One region of the Ruminococcus sp. 1001713B170207_170306_F1 genome, then DNA from elsewhere that is predicted to be linked to it. Evidence: predicted binding sites of a transcription regulator. Region 1 holds the regulator's gene; the other holds the start of a gene.

Region 1 (7,549 bases):
CAGGAACTTTCTTATCTGAAATCACTGTATGAAAAAGTTGCTGTCAACGGCAAAAGCCGCACCTGTTTCAGCCTTCTCTACGAAACAGAACCGGTTTACCTTACCACTCTCCGTGATATTTACAGCGAAAATCTCACAGACATTGTAACAGATGATCCTGAAATTTTTCAGCAGATCACTTCTTATTTGAAAGAAACAAGTCCGGAGGAAGAAAGCAAAGCCCGTTTTTATCAGGACAAGCTTCTTCCGTTATACAAGCTTTCCCGCATGGAAAACGCGCTGGATGAGGTTCAAAAGGAAAAAATCTGGCTGAACAGCGGCGGGTTTATTGTGATCCAGCAGACAGAAGCCTTTGTCTCCATCGATGTAAACAGCGGGAAATTTACCGGAAAGAAAAAAGCCGAAGAAACCTATCGCAAAATCAATCTGGAAGCAGCTAAGGAAATTTCACGACAACTGCGGCTTCGCAACCTGTCCGGAATTATTCTTATTGATTTTATCAATATGACAAACCCAGATCATAACAACGAGCTTTTTCATGTATTGCAGAAATATCTGAGGAAGGATCCGGTGAAATGTAAAGCCATAGATATTACACCGCTTCACATTCTGGAGATGACACGAAAGAAAGTCAGAAAACCGGTAATAGAGGAGATCAGGCAGATAAAGTCAGGAGATTTTTCGAACACGCTCTAAATAAAACTATAAGAAATTCCTTTTTCGTATTTTCGAAATTATTACAAGCAGCAAACCAGAAACATGGGTTTTTGTTTTTATTTTTTTACAAATTTTTTTACAATTTTTTTTACAAAACCTCTTGACGAAACCAAATCTCCCTGTTATTATAATCGAGTATGCCGCACAAAGAGGTTTAAGAGTCGAGAGACCACCATATTTGGCGAGTAAAGTCTATAGGAGGTGCCACAAATGTACGCAATTATTGCAACAGGTGGTAAACAGTACAAAGTTGCTGAAGGCGACGTAATCAGAGTTGAGAAGCTCGGAGTTGAAGCTGGTGAAACCGTTACTTTTGATTCTGTAATTGCAGTTAGCAATGACGGATTAAAGGTTGGAGAAGACGTTAAGGATGCCAGTGTTACCGCTTCTGTAGTTGAGAACGGAAAGGCTAAAAAAGTCATCGTTTACAAGTACAAGAGAAAAACTGGATATCACAAGAAAAACGGTCACAGACAGCAGTACACCAAAGTTAAAATCGAAAAGATCAACGCTTAATCAGGTGCTGTTATGATCAATATTACAGTTAAGAAGAGAAAAGGCTCTTATCTGGATTTTCTGTCCAAAGGACATGCAGGCTATGCCGAAGAGGGACAGGATATTGTATGTGCTGCCGTATCAGCCTTGATCATTACTACTGTGAATTCTCTTGAGAAATTTACGGAAGAGCAGATTGAAGCGGAAGCGGATGAGGGATATGTATCCATCCATTTTAAAACAAATCCGAATACTGAGCGCGGGAAACTGCTTATGGATTCCCTGATTCTTGGATTAACAGAAATTGAGCATAGTTATAACAATCGATATTTGACAGTAAGAGTCAAGGAGGTGTAACAACAATGATGAAGATGAACCTTCAGTTATTCGCACATAAAAAAGGAGTTGGTTCCACAAAGAACGGTCGTGATTCCGAGTCCAAGAGATTAGGTGCGAAGAGAGCAGACGGACAGTTTGTTAAAGCCGGCAACATCCTTTACAGACAGCGCGGAACTAAGATCCATGCAGGCGAGAACGTAGGATGCGGAAAAGACTATACATTATTTGCACTGACCGATGGTGTTGTAAGATTCACCAGAAAAGGCCGCGATAAGAAACAGGTTTCTATCGTACCAGTAGAGGCAGAGTAATTCGTAGAGCAGGAGGCTTCAAATCTATAAAGGTTTGGAGCCTTTTCTTATAAAGGAGATTTAATGTTCGCAGACAGAGCTACCATATATATCCGTTCCGGTAAGGGCGGCGACGGCCATGTAAGCTTCCGCAGGGAAAAATATGTACCTGACGGCGGTCCGGATGGCGGCGACGGCGGCAAGGGCGGAGACGTCATTTTTGAAGTTGACGAGGGACAGAATACCCTCGGTGATTACCGTCATAAAAGAAAATATAAGGCAGAAGACGGTCAGGAGGGCGGCAAAAAGCGCTGCCACGGTGCCGACGGTGCCGACATTATATTAAAGGTACCGGAAGGTACTGTTATCATGGAGGCTGAATCCCGTAAGGTAATTGCAGACATGTCCGGTGACAATCGTCGTCAGATCGTTCTGCGCGGTGGACGCGGCGGTAAGGGAAATCAGCATTATGCAACCCCTACCATGCAGGTTCCCAAATATGCCCAGCCTGGACAGCCTTTTCAGGAGCTTGAAGTGCTTCTGGAGCTAAAGGTGATCGCAGATGTAGGACTGGTAGGTTTTCCTAATGTTGGTAAATCTACATTTCTCTCACGTGTTACAAATGCGAAACCGAAAATTGCCAACTATCATTTCACAACCTTAAGCCCGAACCTTGGTGTTGTAGATACTGAGAATGGCGGTTTTATCATCGCAGATATCCCTGGACTGATCGAAGGTGCTTCTGAAGGAGTCGGTCTTGGTCATGAGTTCCTTCGCCATATTGAGCGTACCAGAGTTCTGGTGCACATTGTGGATGCAGCTTCCACAGAGGGACGAGATCCTATTGATGATATTTATAAGATTACCAAAGAACTGGAGAAATACAATCCGGAAATTGCAAAGCGTCCTCAGGTAATTGCAGCCAATAAAGTGGACTGTATTTTTGCCGACGGTCAGGAGAATCCTGTAGACAGACTTCGCAAAGAATTTGAACCAAAAGGTATCAAAGTATATCCCATTTCTGCAGTTACCGGACAGGGTGTACGCGAGCTTCTTTTCCATATCAAGGAACTTCTGGACAGTTGTCCGAAGAAAGCAATCGTATTCGAGCAGGAATTCTTCCCAGAAGATATGCTGATCAATGAGAGCCTTCCATTTACCGTACAGGTTGATGAGGAAGATCCCTCTGTATTTATCGTAGAAGGACCACGTATCGAGAAAATGCTTGGTTATACCAATCTGGATTCTGAGAAAGGCTTCGCCTTTTTCCAGCGTTTCCTGAAAGAGGGCGGCATTCTGGATGAACTGGAAAACGCCGGTATTCAGGAGGGTGATACGGTTCGTATGTATGGATTTGAATTTGATTATTATAAATAAATAGCAGCTATTCAGCAGGTATTCAGGAGATAAATTATGACAAGTAAGCAAAGAGCATATTTAAAAAGTCTGGCAATGAAAATGGATGCCATTATCCAGCTTGGCAAGGGCGGTCTTACACCAGAAAACACCAAGGCTGTTGACGAAGCACTTGCAGCGAGAGAGCTGATTAAAATCAGTGTGCTTCAGAACTGTCTGGAGGATCCTAAGGAAATGGCACAGGTTCTTGCAGAGCGCACCCATTCCCAGGTTGTACAGGTGATCGGTAAGAAGATCGTATTATACCGCGAAGGTAAAAAAGAGAAAAAGAAAATTGAACTGCCAAAATAATCGAAAAAAAATCGGGATCATGGGCGGTACCTTTGATCCCATCCATATGGGACATCTGATCCTGGGTGAGCAGAGCTATGAGCAATTCCAGCTGGATAAGGTTCTGTTTATGCCTTCCGGCAACCCGCCTCATAAACGGGACCGTGCTGGCAGAGCCTCTGATAACCAGCGTGTGGATATGGTCCGGCTTGCAATTGAAGATAATCCCCATTTTGAGTTGTCTCTTGCAGAAATGCACGAGACCGGGTATACCTATACCTATCGCACTCTGGAAGAGCTAAAAGAATACAATCCGGACACAGACTATTATTTTATCATTGGTGCAGATTCTCTTTTTGCTTTTGACGAATGGATGGAACCAGAGCGGATCTGTCGGGCCTGTACTCTTGTGGTGGCTGTCCGGGATCATGCGTCCTACGCTGAACTGAATCGGGAAATCCAGCGTCTTTCTGCAAGGTACAACGGAAATTTTGCCCTTTTGGATACTATGAATATTGATGTGTCCAGTCATCAGATCCGTCAGTGGATTTCAGAAGAAAAAAGTCTGAAATATTACGTCCCGGATAAGGTGATTTCTTACATGAAAGAGAATGGAATTTACAGAAAGAAGGAAGTCTGACCATGGCAGATTACGATTTTGCAAAAATTGAAAAAAAACTTTCCAAATACCTGGATGAGGATCGTTTCCAGCACACCATGGGCGTTATGTACACCAGCGCATGTCTGGCTATGGTCCATGGATATGATATCAAAGATGCACAGGTGTCCGGTCTTCTTCACGATTGCGCCAAATGCATTCCCAATAAGAAAAAACTGAAGATGTGCAGCGAACACAATATTCCGGTTTCCGATTTTGAGAGAAGTCACCCGTTTCTTCTCCACTCCCGTCTTGGAGCTTATATTGCTCACGAGAAATATGGGATTGACGATCAGGAGATTCTTTCTGCCATCAATTATCACACAACTGGCAGACGTGAAATGAGTTTTCTTGAAAAGATTATTTATATTGCAGATTATATTGAGCCCATGCGTTATAAAGCAAGCCGTTTACCGGAAATTCGCAAACTTGCGTTTGAAGACCTGGATGAGTGTATGTATGAGATCCTAAAAGATACCCTGGAGTATCTGGAAGAAGATTCTGCCGATGATATTGAGCCAACTTCCAAGGAGGCTTATATTTATTATAAAGAATTGCATAATAAGCGTAATAACGTATCTGATAATTAATACTCCGCATATACTGGCGAATATTTTTACTATTTACAATTAACATTCTACGAGATGCGAGATATTTCGCACGAGCGAAGGCCAGGTACCACCTGACAGAGGATATTATTTCACTTTTAAAGCCTTTTGTTCTCGCAGGAATTTAAAATAATATTAGGTCAGTATAAGCATTATTAAGAAAGGAGCAGATCAGAATGAGTACAGTAAGTACAGAGAAAATGATGGCACAGATTGCCTGCAAGGCAATTGATGATAAAAAGGGACAGGATATTAAGATAATTGATATTCATAATGTTTCTGTAATTGCAGATTATTTCGTAATCGCAAGCGGTACAAACTCCAATCAGGTTCAGGCGATCGTCGATAATGTGGAGGAGCAGCTTGGACGCGCTGGCTTTGAGGCGAAGCAGATTGAGGGAAACCGCAATTCCAGCTGGATTCTCATGGATTACGGCGATGTGATCGTGCATGTGTTTGATGAGGAAAACCGACTTTTCTATGATCTGGAGAGAATCTGGAGAGATGGAAAGGTTCTGGAGATGGATGCGTTTTTAGAGAAATAAAAAAGTCCCCTTTAGTAAACAATTGTCTGGAAACAGCAATTGTTTGCTAAAGGGGAAATTTTTTATGACTATTGGTAAAAACGCATGACACCAAATACTTTACCCAGAATCTGGATTTCTCCTGTAATGATAATGGGATCCATAGTGTCATTCTCTGGCTGAAGGCGGTAGTAGCCCTTCTCCTTATAGAAGGTCTTCACTGTGGCAGAGTCCTCTACCAAGGCAACTACAATGTCGCCGTTATCTGCAGTGGGCTGCTGCTTTACCAGAACCTGATCCCCATCGAAGATTCCTGCATTGATCATGCTGTCGCCTTTTACCTTCAGCATGAAGCTCTGTTCATTGGGCATAAATTCTGCCGGGATGGGGAAGTAGCCATCTACATTCTCTACAGCCAGAATAGGCTGTCCGGCGGCTACGGTACCTACAAGCGGAACATTGACCACTTCACGGCGGACAAGATTGAAATTGTCATCAATGATCTCTATGGCTCTTGGCTTCGTGGCATCGCGGCGGATGTATCCGTTCTTCTCAAGAGCTTCCAGATGGGCATGAACAGATGATGTAGACTTCAGATTTACAGCTTCACAAATCTCACGAACTGCTGGCGGGAATCCGCGGTTCAGAATCTCACTTTTAATATATTCTAAAATTTCCTGCTGTTTTTTGCTGATTTTACCATATGTCATAAGAGTTTTCCTCCGAAATTCATTCAACTTTTTCTTATCATACCATATTTTTCTTAATTAAGCAAACAGATATTCTGAAAATATGTTCGTTTTTTGATATGCAGGCTGTTCACAGCTTCCAGCTTTGTTCACACACTTTTCGTTTTCTTTTCCTTGTGTTCACCGGCAAAAAATGGTACAATTGTTTGGTATGAAAATTCAGAGCCCGACTCAAAAACAAAGGGGGAATCCGCTTGTCCGAGAAGAAATCTAACAAGCCTGGCAAAATGGCAGGACTTTTTGTCCAGTTAAAGAACATATTCGGACTGAATATTGCCACCGTTGCTTTTGGTGTATTGTTATTATATATGATTTTTACTGCATTTTTACTTGTAACCTCCACACACATCGAATCTTACCAGGTTACCACAGGTCCTTTATCACGAAACGAGACCTACACTGGTATTTCTCTTCGGGAAGAGAGTGTTTTTAAGGCAGAATCCTCCGGTTATGTGAATTATTATGCCCGGGAGGGAAGTAAGATCAATGCCAACGGTGCTGTTTACGGATTAAGTTCCGGAAAAATTGCAGAAACCAAGTCTGCATTGACTGCGGACGAACTGGAGAAAATCCGCAGTTCTATGCTCAGCTTTTCCAAGGGATTTTCCGGAAGTAAATTTAACAACACCTACAGTTTTAAGAACCAGCTGGAGGGAAGCATCCTTCAGTATGAGGGAATTTCCACTGACGGGAATGCAGATTCACAAGTAGTGACCATCGGTGGACAGAATATCTGTAAAGCCCAGGAAGACGGCATTATCCTCTATTCTATGGACGGTTATGAGAATAAGACTGTGGAGAACATTACAGCAGCAGATTTTGACCAGACTTCTTACCATGAAACGGATCTGAAGACATCCGAAAAGGTGCAGGCCGGAGATAACATTTATACAAATATTACCAGCGAATTATGGAGCCTGATCATTCCATTAAGCGACAAACAGGCCGCCAAGCTGGAGGGACGTTCCACCATTCGTGTGAAATTTCTCAAGGATGATATGACACAGAGCGGCGATTTTTCCATCATAAAAATCGATGGTAACAAATATGGAAAAATTGACTTCAGCCGCGGTCTGATCCGCTATGCATCTGACCGTTTTCTGGATATTGAGCTGGTTACCAATACAGTAACCGGTCTTAAGATTCCCCTTTCCGCTATTGAATCCAAGGATTTTTACGTAATTCCGGCAGAATATGCCACGACTGATCCTGACAGCGGAAGTGTAGGCTTTAACAAGATTTCCAAAGATTCCAGCGGAAATAACGTAAGAACCTTTATCAATGCTACAATCTACGGTAAAGTTAAAATTGAGTTAGATGATGATTCTGCCGATGAAGCTTACAATTATTACGTGGATAGAAGCGCTTTTAAGGAAGGAGATGCTATTGTAAAAGATGACTCCAACCAGCGCTTTATTGTAGGCGAAACAGATTCTCTGGAAGGCGTTTACTGCATCAATCAAGGGTATGCGGTATTCCGTCA
Region 2 (7,549 bases), on a different contig from region 1:
AGTCTGCAGCAGCCTGGCGCATCTGTTTTTCCAACTGGGAGATCAGGTTCTTCAGCTCTTTTTTGCTCATGGATTCCGGATCCTTCTTCAGCTTCACTTCAGTTTCAGCAACTGCCTTGGAAACTGCAATCAGATCACGGACTGCCTTCTTAATAGTAGTAGGAGTAATTCCATGCTCTTTATTATAGGCTTCCTGGATTTCCCTGCGACGGTTGGTTTCCTCAATGGCATTTCTCATGGAATCCGTCATCACGTCTGCATACATGACAACGTGTCCTTCGCTGTTTCGGGCAGCACGGCCAATGGTCTGGATCAGGGAAGTCTCAGAACGAAGGAAGCCCTCCTTGTCTGCATCCAGAATAGCAACCAGAGTGATCTCAGGAATATCAAGTCCTTCTCGCAGAAGGTTAATGCCTACAAGCACATCAAATACATCCAGACGCATGTCGCGGATGATTTCTGCACGCTCCAGGGTATCAATATCCGAATGAAGATAACGGACACGGATTCCCACATCTTTCATATACTGGGTAAGATCCTCGGCCATTCGTTTGGTGAGAGTTGTGATCAGCACTTTGTTTTTTCTGGAGGTTTCTTTCGTTATTTCAGAAATCAGGTCGTCTATCTGTCCCTCTACAGGGCGCACCTCCACTTTCGGATCCAGAAGACCGGTAGGACGGATGATCTGCTCGGCGCGGAGAAGCTCATGGTCGTATTCATAATCTCCCGGGGTAGCAGATACAAACAAAACCTGGTCAAGTTTATTCTCAAATTCTTCAAAACTCAGAGGGCGGTTATCCTTAGCAGAGGGCAGACGGAAACCATAGTCTACCAATGTCTGTTTACGGTTCTGGTCGCCAGCATACATAGCGCCAACCTGTGGGACTGTCTTGTGCGACTCATCAATAATAAGAAGAAAATCATCCCCGAAATAATCCAGCAGAGTATAAGGCGGCTGCCCTGGCTCCAGTCCGGAAAGATGACGGGAATAGTTCTCAATACCGGAGCAGAAGCCGGTTTCTTTCATCATTTCAATATCAAAGTTGGTACGCTCGGAGATACGCTGGGCTTCCAGAAGCTTGTCTTCGCTTTTAAAGTAGTCTACCCGTTCTTTTAATTCCTCTTCAATGGCAATGGCTGCTTTCTGAATCTGCTCCGCTGGTACTACATAATGGGAAGCAGGGAAAATACCGATGTGCGCAAGCTGACATTTGATTTCTCCGGTGAGCACATCAATCTCAGAGATACGGTCAATCTCATCTCCGAAAAACTCCACTCTGACAGCGGTATCTGAGCTGTTAGCCGGAAAAATCTCCAGAGTGTCGCCACGGACGCGGAAGGTACTTCGGTGGAAGTCCATTTCATTTCGGGTGTACTGAATGTCGATCAGCTCCCGGATAACCTCATCACGATCCTTAGTCATGCCAGGACGCAGGGAAATCATCATGTCCTGAAATTCCTGAGGAGAACCCAATCCATAGATACAGGACACAGAAGAGATGATAATAACATCTTTTCGCTCTGACATGGCGGCAGTGGCAGAAAGACGGAGCTTGTCAATTTCATCATTGATCGCAGAGTCCTTGGCAATATAAGTGTCAGAAGAAGGCACATATGCTTCTGGCTGGTAATAATCGTAATAGGAAACAAAATACTCCACCGCATTCTCCGGGAAGAATTCCTTAAACTCACCGTATAACTGTGCTGCCAGAGTTTTATTATGGGCCAGGATCAGAGTAGGCTTATTCAGCGCCTGAATAACGTTTGCCATAGTAAAAGTTTTACCAGAGCCGGTGACACCAAGCAGCGTCTCAAACTGATTTCCCTCTTTAAATCCCTTTACCAGTTTCTCAATAGCCTGTGGCTGATCGCCGGTTGGTTTATACTCGGAATGTAATTCAAAATGATCCATATGAGTCCTTTCTTTTATAAAATCAAACACGCTTTAACTGTTTTCAGTATAGCATCCTTTTTTATAAAAGTACAGCAGAATCGAATATTTGTTCTGCCTTCTGAAATGCCAGAAGCATTCCAAAACTTTAATTGACAGACATACCTATAGTGCGTTATCTTAAAAAAGAAAAGCGTGATTGTTCATGACCTGACCAGTAACACGCTTCGCGATGCACAGAAATCATGCAGAATTATTAGGAGTGCTGGAAATGGAAGAAAAACAAAAGAATAAAAGATATGTGCTGAGAAAGCTTTTTTTTGCCTCGTTATATCTTAGTACGTTTACTTTTGGCGGCGGATATGTGATCGTTACTTTATTGAAAGAGAAATTTGTGGATCAATATCACTGGATCGATGAGGAAGAAATGCTGGATCTGGTGGCAATCGCACAGTCATCTCCAGGAGCAATTGCAGTAAACGGAGCAATTGTGGTGGGATACAAGCTTGGGGGAATACCGGGAATGCTGCTGTCGGTTCTGGGGGCTATTATTCCGCCAATGGTGATCCTGTCCCTGATTTCCTTGTTTTATGATGCATTCTGCTCTAATTATTATATAGCAGCTCTTTTGAAAGGCATGACTGCCGGCGTAGGTGCTGTGATCATTTCTGTGGTATACGACATGGGGAAAAACGTGGCGAAATCAAATGACTGGGTAAATGTGGTTATTATGGTCATCAGTTTTTGTGTAAGCTATTTTCTGAAGGTAAACATTATTTATATAATACTTATTGTGGCTGTATTTGGATTTGCGCGTACACTTGTGAAGGAGGGCAGCAAAAAATGATTTATCTTCAGCTCTTTTTCAGCTTCCTTCAAATTGGTGCATTAAGCTTTGGAGGTGGATATGCAGCAATGCCTCTTATACAGGAACAGGTAGTGACTATGCATGGCTGGATTTCCATGGAAACTTTTTCGAATCTTGTGACCATTGCAGAGATGACTCCTGGTCCTATTGCAGTAAACTCCGCAACCTTTGTAGGAACCAGGATTGCTGGTCCTGGTGGCGCAGTGGTGGCTACTCTTGGCTGTATTTTACCCTCCTGTATAATTGTAACCCTGCTGGCATATATTTACACGAAATACCGGAAAATGTCCCTTCTCCAGGGAACTCTTACATCCCTTCGCCCGGCGGTTGTGGCCATGATCGCCAAGGCAGGAGTTACCATTTTAGTATCATCTTTTTTTATAAATGGTGCAGTGGAACTGTTTCGGGAAAACATATGCATTCGAATGGTGGTGTTCTTTACTGCCGCACTGGTGCTTTTAAGAAAATTTAAAATGAATCCTATTCTGGTGATGGTTTTGTGCGGTGTGGCAAATATGGTGTTTTGCGCGGCTGCCGGAAGCTGACTGGAAAAGATATGCCAGCTGACTTTCGTATATGGTGCTGCCGCAGGTAGGCTGCACCTGTGTTTAGAAGAAAAAATAAGGGGGATAACAGATTGAACATATGTGTATATGGCGCTTCAAGTGCACTGCTTAAAAACATTTATTATGAAAAAACAGAAGAGCTTGGAAGAGCAATGGGAAAAAGAGGTCACGGTCTGGTGTTTGGCGGCGGGGCTACCGGAATGATGGGAGCAGCAGCCAGAGGCGTGGCAGCAGAAAATGGTTACATACTTGGAATTGCTCCCCGATTTTTTGATCAGCCTGGAGTTCTGTATGAGAAATGCACGGAATTTATTTTCACAGAGAATATGAGAGAGCGCAAAAAACTTCTGGAAGAAAAATCAGATGCTACGATCGTAGCACCTGGCGGAATTGGTACCTACGAGGAATTTTTTGAGATTTTTACCTTGAAAAGCCTGAAACGTATTGACCGCCCAATTGTGCTGTATAACATTGACGGATATTATGACAAGATGAAAGCATTGCTGGAGTACACAGCAGAAGAGAAATTCATGGATTTTTCCGTGCTGGATCTGGTAGTCTTTCTGGATGAGCCGACAGCAGTTCTTGACTATCTGGAAAATTATAAAAAATAGAGGCTGCTATTCAGCAGGGGCTGTTTTGCGAAACATATAACTGTGAAGGTGCTGAACAGTTACAAAACGGACATGTCGCCTATGGGCGGTATTCCTATATAGGAAAGAAGATGCCAGGGAAAATTTTCTCAAGGCATCTTTTTCATTTATGCGGCAGCAAACATAAGACTGCGTTGGCAGATACCTGATAGTATCCTTGCTGTCCAAAAAAAGTATTGCAGTAAGGAGAATTTAGCCAGAATGGTAAAGTATAGGGTAAAAACTATCAAAAAAGATGAAAAAAATTTGTAAAAAATATTGACAAAAGGAATACTGAGGTGTATCTTAAGAACATAGATGTTAGCACTCCTAAATAATGAGTGCTAACAAAAGGAATTCGAAGAAGCCAGACGGAAATCAGAATCAGGTTTGACCGTCTGCTTTTCAGGAAGGAGCAGATATTTCATGGATGAAGTATTAGATGAGCGCAAACGGAAAATACTGAAAGCAATCATCAAAACTTATATGGAAACAGGTGAGCCTGTAGGCTCCAGAACTATTTCCAAGTATCCGGATCTGAATGTCAGCTCTGCTACTATCCGAAATGAGATGTCCGACCTGACGGATATGGGCTACATCGTACAGCCCCACACCTCAGCCGGAAGAATTCCATCAGATAAAGGCTATCGCCTTTATGTAGATGAGCTTACCAGGGAGAAGGAAGCCGAGATCGCAGAAATCCGTGATCTGATGATTGAGAAATCAGATAAGATGGATAAGGTGCTCAGGCAGGTGGCGAAGGTTCTTGCCACGGATACCAATTATGCGGCTATGGTTGCGGTTCCCCAGTATAAGGGAAGCACCCTGAAGTTCATTCAGCTTTCACGAGTCAATGAGCGGCAGCTGATTGCCGTAGTTGTATGTGAGGGTAATGTCATTCGGAACCAGATCATTAATATTGATGAGGAGATGGATGATCAGACGATCCTGAAGCTGAATCTTCTTCTTAACACGAACCTGAACGGCGTACCCATCCAGGATATTAATCTGGGCATGATTGCTAGATTAAAAGAACAGGCGGGTAGCCACAGCGGTGTGGTTGCAGATGTGCTGGACGCAGTTGCAGCTACAATTCACGTGGACGAAGAAGATATGAAAGTATATACGTCGGGAGCGACCAACATATTTAAGTATCCAGAGCTTGCAGATACATCCAGAGCCAGTGAGCTGATTTCTACTTTCGAGGATAAGCAGGAACTTGCGGATATGGTCCGTGAGGAAATGGGAGACTCGGAGAACACAGGAGTTCAGATATACATCGGGGATGAAGTTCCGGTACGTACCATGAAAGACTGCAGTGTGGTCACAGCTACTTATGAGCTGGGAGATGGAATGCGTGGAACTATTGGAATCATCGGTCCCAAGCGAATGGATTACGAGAATGTAGTGGACAGCTTAAAGAAATTAAAAGTCCAGCTTGACGAAATGGTAAATAAGAAAACCTAGAAAGGCGGTTGAAAGCGTGTCAGAAGAAATGAATAAAGAAGCCGAAGTACAGGAAGAAGCAGTTGACATTCCGGTAACAGACGGAAGCGAAGAAGAGGCAGCAGATACAGCCCAGACAGCAGAAGAGGAGACTTCCGAGGAACCTGCACAGACAGAAGAAACTGAGCAGTCAGATCAGGAAACCGAATCTCAGAAGGAACCGGAAACCAAGACAAAAACTTCTTTCTTCGGTAAGAAGAAAAAAGAGAAAGATAAATTTGAACAGCAGGTCGAGGAGCTTACAGACAGACTGAAGCGCAGCATGGCTGAATTCGATAACTACCGTAAAAGAACGGAGAAGGAGAAATCCAGCATGTACATCATCGGCGCCAGGGACATCGTTGAAAAAATGCTTCCGATCGTGGATAACTTCGAAAGAGGTCTTGCACAGGCACCGGAGGATGATTCATTTGCAGAAGGCATGAAGATGATCTACAGGCAGATGATGACAGCTTTTGATGAGATGGGTGTGAAGCCAATCGAAGCTGTAGGTAAGGAATTTGATCCGAATCTGCATAATGCAGTGATGCATGTGGAGGACGAATCCGTTGGCGAGAACATCGTCGTAGAGGAATTCCAGAAGGGATATACCTACAAGGATTTCGTTGTAAGACACAGTATGGTAAAAGTTGCTAATTAACAGAAAGCAGCTTGGAGAATCAAACTTCATCGACATTTTCTAAAAACAAAGTATAAATGTTACTGTTCGTGTAATGGACAGCAACCATGAATTTTTAAACAGGAGGAAAATTATCATGGGAAAAATCATTGGTATTGATTTAGGTACAACAAACAGCTGTGTAGCTGTTATGGAAGGTGGACAGCCAACCGTTATCGCAAATACAGAAGGATCCAGAACAACACCATCTGTTGTAGCATTCACAAAGACAGGTGAGCGTCTGGTAGGTGAGCCTGCAAAACGCCAGGCAGTAACAAACGCAGAGAAAACAATCTCTTCCATCAAGAGAGAGATGGGTACAGATTACCGTGTAACAATTGATGATAAGAAATATTCCCCACAGGAAATTTCCGCTATGATTCTTCAGAAACTGAAAAAAGATGCTGAAGGATACCTTGGAGAGTCTGTTACAGAAGCAGTTATCACTGTTCCGGCATATTTCAATGATGCTCAGCGTCAGGCAACCAAGGATGCTGGTAAGATTGCAGGCCTTGATGTAAAACGTATTATCAACGAGCCTACAGCAGCAGCTCTTGCATATGGTCTTGACAATGAGAAAGAGCAGAAGATCATGGTTTATGATCTTGGTGGTGGTACATTCGATGTTTCCATTATTGAGATTGGTGATGGAGTTATCGAAGTTCTGGCAACAGCTGGTAACAACCGTCTTGGTGGTGATGACTTTGACCAGAGAATTACAGACTATATGCTTTCTGAGTTCAAGAGAACAGAGGGCGTTGACTTAAGCAACGATAAGATGGCTCTTCAGAGACTGAAAGAAGCTGCTGAGAAAGCTAAGAAAGAGCTTTCTTCCGCAACAACAACCAATATCAACCTGCCATTCATCACAGCAACAGCTGAAGGACCGAAGCATTTTGATATGAACCTTACAAGAGCTAAATTTGACGAACTTACACACGATCTTGTTGAGAAAACAGCAGAGCCGGTTCGCCGTGCACTTTCTGATGCAGGACTTACTGCTTCTGATCTTGGACAGGTGCTTCTGGTTGGTGGTTCTACACGTATCCCGGCTGTACAGGATAAAGTAAGACAGTTGACTGGCAAAGAGCCAAGCAAGGCCCTGAACCCGGATGAGTGTGTTGCACTTGGTGCTTCTATCCAGGGTGGTAAGCTTTCCGGTGAGGCTGGTGCAGGTGACATCCTTCTTCTTGATGTTACTCCACTTTCCCTGTCCATCGAGACAATGGGTGGTATTGCAACACGTCTGATCGAGAGAAATACAACAATCCCGACCAAGAAGAGCCAGATTTTCTCCACAGCAGCTGATAATCAGACCGCTGTAGATATCAATGTATTACAGGGTGAGCGTCAGTTCGCGAAAGACAACAAGTCCCTTGGACAGTTCCGTCTGGATGGAATCCCGCCAGCACGTCGTGGTGTTCCGCA

Evidence for each region. Region 1 encodes LexA, which represses DNA repair genes until DNA is damaged. Its sites were predicted from a motif close to CNAACANNTGTTNG; they were not measured.
Region 2: a site for LexA is predicted at 1,994-2,007, ahead of uvrB (excinuclease ABC subunit UvrB). Genes of this name have one in related genera too.

The regions. Positions count from the first base shown of each region.
Region 1 is NZ_JADPEX010000036.1:30,506-38,054, reverse strand. Features, by position in the region: gene I4V84_RS17745 (ribonuclease E/G) at 1-696, shown strand, start outside; gene rplU (50S ribosomal protein L21) at 928-1,233, shown strand; gene I4V84_RS17735 (ribosomal-processing cysteine protease Prp) at 1,246-1,569, shown strand; gene rpmA (50S ribosomal protein L27) at 1,575-1,862, shown strand; gene obgE (GTPase ObgE) at 1,926-3,218, shown strand; gene yhbY (ribosome assembly RNA-binding protein YhbY) at 3,255-3,548, shown strand; gene nadD (nicotinate-nucleotide adenylyltransferase) at 3,532-4,167, shown strand; gene yqeK (bis(5'-nucleosyl)-tetraphosphatase (symmetrical) YqeK) at 4,170-4,775, shown strand; gene rsfS (ribosome silencing factor) at 4,970-5,338, shown strand; gene lexA (transcriptional repressor LexA) at 5,407-6,027, opposite strand; gene I4V84_RS17695 (HlyD family efflux transporter periplasmic adaptor subunit) at 6,261-7,549, shown strand, end outside.
Region 2 is NZ_JADPEX010000007.1:96,423-103,971, forward strand. Features, by position in the region: gene uvrB (excinuclease ABC subunit UvrB) at 1-1,912, opposite strand, end outside; gene I4V84_RS06580 (chromate transporter) at 2,163-2,738, shown strand; gene I4V84_RS06585 (chromate transporter) at 2,735-3,304, shown strand; gene I4V84_RS06590 (TIGR00730 family Rossman fold protein) at 3,397-3,939, shown strand; gene hrcA (heat-inducible transcriptional repressor HrcA) at 4,384-5,424, shown strand; gene grpE (nucleotide exchange factor GrpE) at 5,453-6,103, shown strand; gene dnaK (molecular chaperone DnaK) at 6,219-7,549, shown strand, end outside.